DNA from 2 places in the Rhizobium sp. T1470 genome. Region 2 is predicted to be linked to the other one. Evidence: riboswitches for the same ligand, from Rfam matches in the RefSeq annotation. Region 2 holds a riboswitch; the other holds the start of a gene.
What was found. Region 2 has a riboswitch for S-adenosylmethionine ahead of metA (homoserine O-succinyltransferase). Riboswitches for the same ligand answer to the same signal wherever they lie in the genome.
Positions count from the first base shown of each region.

Region 1: it holds a riboswitch for S-adenosylmethionine, as region 2 does, so the genes downstream of both, WGT02_RS04175 (O-succinylhomoserine sulfhydrylase) here and metA (homoserine O-succinyltransferase) in region 2, are expected to answer to the same signal.

Region 1 covers NZ_CP148091.1:832,147-837,074, forward strand. Annotated here, with positions in the region: gene WGT02_RS04165 (Hsp33 family molecular chaperone) at 1-830, shown strand, start outside; gene apaG (Co2+/Mg2+ efflux protein ApaG) at 831-1,223, opposite strand; gene WGT02_RS04175 (O-succinylhomoserine sulfhydrylase) at 1,422-2,606, opposite strand; SAM riboswitch at 2,652-2,730, opposite strand; gene WGT02_RS04180 (2'-deoxycytidine 5'-triphosphate deaminase) at 2,803-3,897, shown strand; tRNA gene WGT02_RS04185 (tRNA-Gly) at 4,382-4,455, shown strand; gene WGT02_RS04190 (CsbD family protein) at 4,613-4,819, shown strand; partial or broken gene WGT02_RS04195 (glycosyltransferase family 2 protein) at 4,870-4,928, opposite strand, start outside.
Region 2 covers NZ_CP148091.1:63,700-68,627, forward strand. Annotated here, with positions in the region: gene WGT02_RS00315 (DUF5666 domain-containing protein) at 1-223, shown strand, start outside; gene WGT02_RS00320 (ABC transporter ATP-binding protein/permease) at 228-2,054, opposite strand; SAM riboswitch at 2,205-2,282, shown strand; gene metA (homoserine O-succinyltransferase) at 2,318-3,241, shown strand; gene WGT02_RS00330 (aldose epimerase family protein) at 3,378-4,400, shown strand; gene WGT02_RS00335 (GntR family transcriptional regulator) at 4,515-4,928, shown strand, end outside.

The DNA.
Region 1 (4,928 bases), 770 kb from region 2:
TTCTTGCCGAAGTCGTCGTGTTGACGGTGCTGCTCGGCACGTCGCTGAAATTTGACGGCAAGTTCACGGTGCAGACCAAAGGCGACGGCCCGGTGGACCTGCTTGTTTGCGATTTCTCGACGCCCGAAAACGTGCGTGCTTATGCGCGCTTCGACCAGGGCCTCCTCGACAAGGCCATCGCCGCTGGGCAAATCGAGCCTGAACAGCTGCTCGGCAAGGGTATGCTGGCGTTTACGATCGATCAGGGGAAGTTTAGCCAACCCTATCAGGGCATCGTTGCGCTCGACGGAGCGACCCTCGAGGAAATCGCCGGCGCCTATTTCCGCCAGTCGGAGCAAATTCCGACGCGAGTGCGTCTTGCCGCTGCCGAGCTCTTCGATCGCGACGACGTGGGCAAGCCGCGTCACCGTTGGCGGGCAGGGGGGCTCGTGGCCCAGTTCCTGCCGGTAGCGCCGGAGCGCATGCGCCAGCCGGATCTTCATGGGGGCGACGGTGACACGGCCGGCGGTTCCCACAAGGAAGACGATGCATGGATGGAAGCCCGCTCGCTCGTTGAAACGATCGACGCCGACGAGTTGACGGATCCGCAGGTGGGCACAGAGAGGCTGCTGTACCGCCTGTTCCACGAACGCGGCGTTCGCGTCTACGAACCGCGCGAGGTCTTCGATCGCTGCAGCTGTTCGCGCGAAAAGATCAAGGGCGTGCTGAAGGGTTTCTCTGCCGAGGAAATCGATGACAGCCAGGAAGACGGCGCGATCTCGGTCACCTGCGAGTTCTGCTCGACAACCTACCGCTTCGAAGTGGAAGAGGTGGCTGAGGCTGCCGAGTGATCAGTTCAGGACTCTGAGCAGCCCTGGCGAATCCAGCGAGAAGGCGGGTATTTCGACATCGAAAAGCTCGCCTTCATCCGTTTCCATCTGGTAGTGGCCGAACATCAGCCCTGATGGCGTATCCAGTGGGCAGCCCGAGGAATATTCATAGGTATCGCCCGGAGCAAGCCGCGGCTGTTCGCCGACAACGCCGGCGCCCGTGACCTCATCGACGATCCCGTTCTGGTCTGTGATGTTCCAGTAGCGGTTCACCAATCGCACGGTCGTGTCGGAATTGTTGCTGATGACGATCTTGTAGCCCCAGACATAACGATCGTCCTCCGGATCGGATTGCTCCTCCAGATAAAAGGGTTCGAAGACGACTTCAATGTCGCGTGTAAGGGCGCGGTACATGCCTACACCATAGTCAACATACGTTACCGGTATCTTATACGGCGGCCCATCCGTCAATAAACCGATAGGCGATCAAGTCCCGAATGCCTGCAATGGCAAGAGGTTTCGCGTGCTAAGCCTAATTTTAGCCCGCCTCGCGTGTGGCGGAAGCGCATGGCGGTCGGCCGGATCGCAGGTGATCCGGCCGATATGGGCTGATCAGGCGTTCACCTTGGCGAGCGCCTGGGCAAAATCCTCGATCAGATCGTCCGTGTCCTCGATGCCCGCAGAGAGACGAACGGTGCCGCCGGAGATGCCGAGCTCTGCGCGCGCCTCGTCGGTCAGGTTCTTGTGCGTCGTCGTCGCCGGGTGCGTGATCAGGCTCTTGGCGTCGCCCAGATTGTTGGAGATCTTGACGATATCAAGCGCGTTTTGAAGCGCAAAGGCTGCGTCCTTGCCACCCTTCAATTCGATGGCAACAAGCGTTGAGCCGCCCTTCATCTGCTTGGCGACGATGTCGGCCTGCGGATGATCCTTGCGGCCGGGATAGATTACCTTGGCGACCTTCGGCTGATCAGCCAGGAAGTCGGCGATCTTCGACGCATTTTCGGTCTGCTGCTTGACGCGCAGTGGCAGTGTCTCGAGGCCCTTCAGCAGCGTCCACGCCGTGAACGGCGACATCGCCGGGCCGGTGTGGCGGTAGTAGTCCTGCAGGTTCTCGTTGACCCATTCCGTGTCGGAGAGGATCACGCCGCCGAGGCTGCGGCCCTGACCATCGATGTGCTTGGTGGCCGAGTAGACGACGATATGCGCGCCGAGCTCGAGTGGCTTCTGGAAGATCGGGGTTGCAAAGACGTTATCGACCACGACCTTGGCGCCGATCTGGTTGGCGAGCCTGGCAACACCGGCGATGTCGATCACTTCCAGCGTCGGGTTCGTCGGGCTTTCCAGGAAGAACACCTTCGTGTTCGGACGGATCGCCTTTTCCCAGTTCTCGAGATGGCGACCATCGACCAGCGTGCATTCGATGCCGTATTTCGGCGCAAGCGTCTCGACGACCCAACGGCAGGAGCCGAAGAGGGCGCGGGCTGCGACGATGTGGTCGCCTGCCTGCACCTGGCAGAGGATCGCCGCGGTGACGGCTGCCATGCCCGAGGCCGTGGCACGGGCCTCCTCGGCACCTTCGAGCGCGCACATGCGCTTCTCGAACATGTCGTTGGTCGGGCTGCCGTAGCGAGCGTAAATATAGCCTTCGGTCTCGCCCTTGAAGCGTGCTTCGGCCGCTTCCGCGCTTTCATAGACGAAGCCCTGCGTGAGGTAGATTGCTTCGGAGGTCTCGCCATATTGCGAGCGCAGCGAACCGCCGTGGACGAGTTGGGTTGCCGGGCGCCAAGTCTTGCTCATGAATCACCACTTTCAAACAACAAAAAAACCGGCCGCGAAAGCAGACCGGTTTTGCACCCGGTCCTTTTAGCCACTTGTTTAACGTGGCTGCAAGCCGACCGGCCAAATCACCACGGGATAAAGCTGCAATACTGCCGTTCTATGCTTGCGTCAATTCCTTGAGTTTGGTTTTGTCTGCGACAAATATGGATGAGGCATGATGGCTCGCGTAACAGGAATTTTGGCAGATCGTGCGATTGCCGCGCTCTTTGAGGCCGGGCGTCTCACCTCTGAGCGCGATTTAGATCACGACCAGATCCAGCCGGCAAGCCTCGACCTCAGGCTTGGCGCCAAGGCGTTCCGCGTTCGCGCGAGTTTCATGCCGGGCCCATCCCATCTCGTGTCCGACAAGCTCGATCGCCTAAGCCTTCACGTCGTCGACCTCTCCGAAGGTGCCGTGCTGGAGACAGGCTGTGTCTATATCGTTCCGCTGATGGAGCGCCTCGACCTGCCGACCGATATGTCGGCCTCGGCCAACCCGAAGAGCTCGACGGGGCGTTTGGATATCTTCACGCGTGTCATCACCGACTATGCGCAGGAGTTCGATAAGATCCCGGCCGGCTATTCCGGCCCTCTCTACCTCGAAATCAGCCCGCGCACTTTCCCGATTGTCGTGCGCCGGGGCTCGCGCCTGTCGCAGATCCGCTTCCGTGTCGGGCATTCTCTGCTCGGCGAGCCCGAACTTCTGGCGCTGCACGATGCCGAAACGCTGGTTGCCAGCAAGCAGCCGAACGTCTCGGGCGGCGGTATTGCGCTGTCGATCGATCTTGCGGGCGACAAGGACGGCCTGATCGGCTACCGCGGCAAGCATCACACCGCCGTCGTCGATGTCGACAAGAAGGCGCAGCACGACATCTATGATTTCTGGGAGCCTCTCTATAGTCGCGGCCGCAACGAGCTGATCCTGGATCCTGACGAGTTCTACATCCTCGTCTCCCGCGAAGCCATCCATGTGCCGCCGCACTACGCGGCCGAGATGACCCCCTTCGATCCGCTGGTCGGCGAATTCCGCGTGCACTATGCCGGCTTCTTCGACCCAGGCTTCGGCCACGCGCCCGCTGGCGGCCGCGGCAGCCGCGCCGTGCTCGAGGTCCGCAGCCACGAGGTTCCCTTCATCCTCGAAGACGGCCAGATCGTCGGCCGCCTCGTCTACGAACATATGCGGGAGCACCCGGAAAGCCTCTACGGCTCCGGCCTCGGCTCGAACTATCAGGCGCAGGGCCTGAAGCTTTCCAAGCACTTCCGCATTTGAGCGTCCTGGTGTGCTCGGTCGCTGGTTGTCGCTTTCGCGTCGGCCGCCAGAGGGCGCCGTTCGCCATCATTCGGCCAGAGGTGGGGCAATGTTTCTGCCGTCGATTTGAAGGAGCGGCGCGTGATAAGGTCCGGCCGGTAGAATCTTCTTGAGCCTTGTGGTGTTCGTGCTGTGACGGTGTGGGGTCCTAGATCGGGACAAGGACCGATGGGCGCGCGAACACACGCTTAATCCTGACATTGTCATGAGTCAGATGAATTGAAGGGCGGTTCGCGCGTGCTTTTGTTTTGTTCGTGAGAGCGCTTATAACGTTCGGGTTATTTGCCGCCAAAGGTATTTTACTATGAAAAGGAAGTATTGATCCGCAGTTGTGACCCCACCTACCAAACCGCGCGGTGGCTGCAATATCAGAAGTGCCTTGTTACGGTTGTCGGTGTTTGACCGCTTGACAGCGGCCATCATCTGTAGAAAGTCTCGCTCTAGTGCGGGTGTAGCTCAATGGCAGAGCAGCAGCTTCCCAAGCTGAATACGAGGGTTCGATTCCCTTCACCCGCTCCACTTAAGCGCTTCACCCGCTCCGCGAAGGCCACAGGGCGCATCGCCGACAACGCAGAAAGCAAAAAGATCCTGATCGCTACCTGACGGAGCGAAGCGGCGGAACACTCTTATGCCGCGGCCGTTTAGTCTCCAGTCCAACAAAGCAAGGAGAAACGTTATGGATTGGAACCGCGTCGAAGGAAACTGGAAGCAGATGAAGGGCAAGATCAAGGAGCAGTGGGGCAAACTCACTGATGACGACCTTGATCAGATTGCCGGCAAGCGCGACCAGTTGGAAGGCAAAATCCAGGAACGCTACGGTATCGCCCGCGATCGCGCGCGGCGAGACATCGACGATTGGTACGGCAATCAGACTTGGCATTGACCATGACGAGCCCGGAGCCAACCCTCCGGGCTTTCCGCGTCATGCCAGCTTCACGATGGGAAGTTGATCTTGGTCATGAAGCCGCGATCGATCAGTTGCTGCGGCCCGT
Region 2 (4,928 bases):
CGTCAAGGCAGTCGATGGCCACACCATCACGCTGACATATCAGGGCAAGGAAAAGACGATATCGATCGCCGACGATACACCGATCGTCACCTTCACCCCTGCCGGAAAGGCAGACCTTGTCGCAGGAGCGCGCGTGATCGTGATGGGAGAAAGAGCTGCAGACGGCACGGTGTGCGCAGCAAACGTCACAGTCGGTAAAAACGGCGTCGTGCCGCCGATGTAAGCCGTCAGAGCGCGGGTGCGGGTGCGTTTGGCGCTTTTGCCACGACCTTCACTTCCGGCTTCGCATGCAGAGCTTCCAGATGCAGCACGCGGGGCTTGAAAGTGTCGACGAAGGCGTCCGAGCGACCGATGTAGATCATCGTGGTGTCAGGCATCGAAGCCAGGACGTCCATCATCGATGATTGCCATTCCGGCTCCATGCCTTCCAGCACTTCGTCGAACACGATCCATTTCGGTCGTACGAGAAGCAGGCGAGCAAAACCGATCGCGCGCTGCTCGTCGGAATCGAGCAGCTTGTCCCACCGGGCCCGGGTATCGAGCCGGGAAACCAGATGGTGGAGGCCTGCCTTCTCCAGTGCTGCCACAACGTCGGCATTCTGATAGGTGTCCGCAGACTCGGGAAACGCCAGCGCTTCGCGGAGCGAACCCCCGGGGATGTAGGCCGATTGCGCGACGAAAAGCATGTCGTCCGTGGGCGGCAAGCCGATCTTACCGCCCCCGCATGGCCAAAGCTCGGAGAGTGCAAGGAAGAGCAGTTTGCGGTTCACGTTGTGATCGCCGTTGATCATGACCTTTTCGCCGGCCTTGATCGTCACGGCGCCTTCGTGGACGCGGAACCCGCCGCACTGGTCGATCTCTTCGCCAATCTTAGAAGCGATCCGTACATGGTCCAGCGTCAGTGTTCCAGGCGGGTTGCGCTCGTAGCTAATCGTGCCCCTGAGATTGATCTCGTCGCTCATGGTGGTGAGCGCTTGACGAAAATCGGTGACACGCATCAGTGTGGCGCGCCATTCGGCAATGGGACCGAAGTTCGCCACATACCAGCGAAGGGCCGTGTTGACCTGGTTGAAAGCACCGACCGATACCATCAGCTCGCCAAACGTCAGGCCGCCGGAGAAGTATGCCGGTGCGGCTACAATGATCGGGATGACCACGACAAGCCAGCCGTAGCCGGCTGACACCCAGGTGAGGTTGACGTTGGCCATCGCCACCCGCTTGATGACGGCGAGCACCGCGCTGATGTCGGTATTGATACGCTGCTGCTCATTCTCCTCGCCGCGCGCCACCGTGATCGCCGGCATGTTCTCGTTGGCATGCATCAGCGCAAAGCGAAGTTCCGCCTCCTTCGAGAAACGATCCGCATTGAGCTTCACAAGCTTGCGGCCTACCAGCTGGCTGAGAATCGATGCGGACGCCGCATAGAAGATTGCGGCCCAAACCATATAGCCCGGAATGGAGAAGGCATAGGTGCCGAAACGGAAGATAAAGCCGCTGGACAATTCCCATAGCACGCCGATGAAACTGATCAGCAAGATCGTCGCCTGCACCAGCCCGATCATCAGGGTCGTCGTGCTTTCCGCGAGGTTGCGGGCATCTTCGTGTAGGCGCTGATCGGGATTGACGCCGATGAGGCCGCTGGCCGAAAGCCGCAGCGCACGCTTGCGCTGGAGCCATTGGTTGACGAGATCGCGCGTCAGACCTTCGCGCATGTAGAGCGCGGTCATCTGGTTCAGCCAGGCCTGCACGACGTTGAGCAAGAGCAGCATGCCCGCGATCAGCGCGAAGACCTTCAGCTGATGAAAGAACCCATGCAAATCGCGCCGAGCGATGCTGTCGTAAAAGGGCGCGTTCCACTGGTTGAGGATGACGGTCGCATAGGCGGTGGCGAGAATGATGGCGATCAGCGCCGTTGCGATCAGCAAGACCCTTCCGCGCACGGGTGAATGCCAGAAAGCCGAGAACATGACCTTCAAGCGATAGCCCAGGCTCAGATCGTATCCTACTCTGTCTTGCCCTTGAATGCTTGGCCTGCCTTCGAGGTCATCTGCCATTACGCGTCCCTAGCCGTCATTCTACTTCAATAAACATCGTGATTCGTTGTGTCCACCAACAGATTCTAGCAGTCATTAACGTGGGAGTGACTTCGCATCGACCCCTCCGTTCGTTTGGGCAATTGATTCGCAGGTCGACTAACGCTATTTAGAACGCTCCGTGGTGATTTGGCCGGCCGGCTTGCAGCCACGTTAAAGAAGTCGCTAAAGGGCCGCGTGCGGACCGATAGCGATGTATTCGTTGTTTTGATCGAGTGACCGCAATGCCCATCAAGATCCCCGATACCTTGCCTGCATTTGAAACCCTGGTTCAGGAAGGCGTGCGCGTGATGACCGAGACGGTGGCTATCCGTCAGGACATCCGACCGCTGCAGATCGGGCTTCTCAACCTCATGCCGAACAAGATCAAGACGGAATTGCAGATGGCCCGCCTGGTCGGCGCGTCTCCACTGCAGGTGGAGCTTTCGCTCATCCGCGTGGGTAACCACAAAGCAAAGAACACCTCGGAAGACCATCTTCTCGCCTTCTACCAGACGTGGGAGGAAGTGAAGCACCGCAAGTTCGATGGCTTCATCACTACCGGCGCGCCGATCGAGACGCTGCCCTACGAGGACGTGAACTATTGGCGCGAAATGCAGCAGATTTTCGACTGGACGGAAACCAACGTCCATTCGTCGATGAACGTCTGCTGGGGCGCGATGGCCGCGATCTATCATTTCCACGGTGTTGCGAAGTATGAGCTCAAGGAGAAGGCCTTCGGCGTCTACCGGCACCGGAACCTGAAGCCGTCATCCGTTTACCTGAACGGTTTCTCGGACAATTTCGAAGTGCCGGTGTCGCGCTGGACCGAAGTCCGCCGCGGCGACATCGAAAAGTCGGAAAGCCTTGAGATCCTGATGGAATCCAACGAAATGGGCGTCTGCCTCGTGCATGAGCGGAAGGGCAAGCGGCTCTATATGTTCAATCATGTGGAATATGATTCAACGTCGCTTTCCGACGAATATTTCCGCGACGTGAATGCCGGCGTTCCGATCAAGATGCCGCACAACTACTTCCCGCACAACGATCCGTCGCTGACGCCGCAAAACCGCTGGCGCAGCCACGCGCACCTGTTGTTCGGCAACTGGATCAACGAGATCTACCAGACCACGCCGTACGATCTCAACGATATCGGCAAGAGCGACTGACACGAGCAACGCCAGGCCACTGGGCGGAGCGTGTCCCCGGCCTGGCAGCGTTTCTTTTTTGCGGCACACCGTTGCGGTTTGCGGCAAATGGGGGCAGGTTCGCTGCCTCACTCGAAGATAGATCTGGACGGTCGTTATGGCGGAATTGTTGAAACGGGAAGTTTTTGGGCAAACCAAGTCGGGAGAAACTGTCTATCGGATCGAGATCAAAGGTGGCGGGCTGACAGCCAAGATCATCACCTGGGGTGCCGTCATTCAGGATCTCCGCCTCGACGACCACGATGCCCCGCTTCTGCTCGGCTTCGACGATTTCGACAGCTACCCCGCTCACTCCTCCTACTTTGGCGCAACGCCCGGGCGCTGCGCAAACCGCATCGGCGGCGGCAGGTTCACGCTGGATGGCAAGAACTATCAGCTCGATCTCAACGAGAAGGGCGTGACCCATCTTCATGGCGGCAGCGACAACATCGCCAAGCAGAACTGGACAATCGTCGAGCATGATGTCGACCGCGTTGTGCTGAAGATCGTCGATCCGGACGGCCGCGCCGGCTATCCGGGCAACTGCACCATCCAGGCAACCTACTGGGTGCATGGCAACGGCGAATTCTCCGTCGTCTACGAATCGACCAGTGATCAGCCGACGATCGCCAACGTTTGCCAGCATGCCTATTTCAACCTCGACGGCCGCGACGATGCGCTCGGCCACGACATCATGATCGCAGCCGACGGCTACCTCGTCACCGATGAACTGCAGGTCCCGACGGGTGAGATCCGACCCGTCGCCGGAACTGTCTTCGACTTCCGCGAGATGTCGCCGATGAAGCGGTTCGACGGCAGCGAGCAGGCGCTCTACGATCACAATTTCTGCCTTTCCGACGACCGGACCGCCAAGCGGTCCGTCGCGCTTGCCCGCAGCCTGAACTCGGGCGTTTCGCTGGAAGTACGCACCACGGAGCCCGGCGTCCAGTTCTATGCCGCCTTCAAGCTCAACGTGCCTGTGCCCGGCCTCGGCGGACGCAAGTATGGTCCGTTCGCCGGCTTCTGCCTGGAAACGCAGATCTGGCCTGATGCAATCAATCACGAGGGATTTCCGGACGCCGTTCTGCGCCCGGGCGAAGTCCTGCGTCAGGAAACGGACTACGTTTTCACGAAGAGTTGACGCTCTGATCTTGTGCTCGAATGAACAAACCCTCGCAGGCCGCCTGCGAGGGTTTTTCTTTTTGGAGTTATTTCCCGCTTGCGATTGGTTCTAAATAGGTTCTATTACTGGAACATGGATAGAACCAGTTTGATAGCCGAGCTGAACAGCCGTGGTCTGCGCGACGAGGCGTTGACGGGACCGCTTTACAAGCGGCTGGCGCAGGCCTTGACTGGCCTGGTTCAGGAAGGATTGCTGAAGCCTGGAACGGCACTCCCCGGCGAGCGCGATATGGCCGAAGCGCTGAAGGTCGGACGCGTGACTGTTCGAACCGCCTATCGTGACCTGATGAACGCTGGCACGCTCGAGTCTCGGCACGGGAGCGGCACCTTCGTTTCCAGCAAGGTCGAACGCATGGAACAATCGCTGTGGCGGCTCTCTTCGTTCTCCGCCGACATGCGCTTGCGCGGTCGCGCCCCTGCCGCAAGGATCTTGTCTCGGACGGTCAATACGCCATCTCCTGAGGAGGCGTTCCTGCTTGGCCTCGGC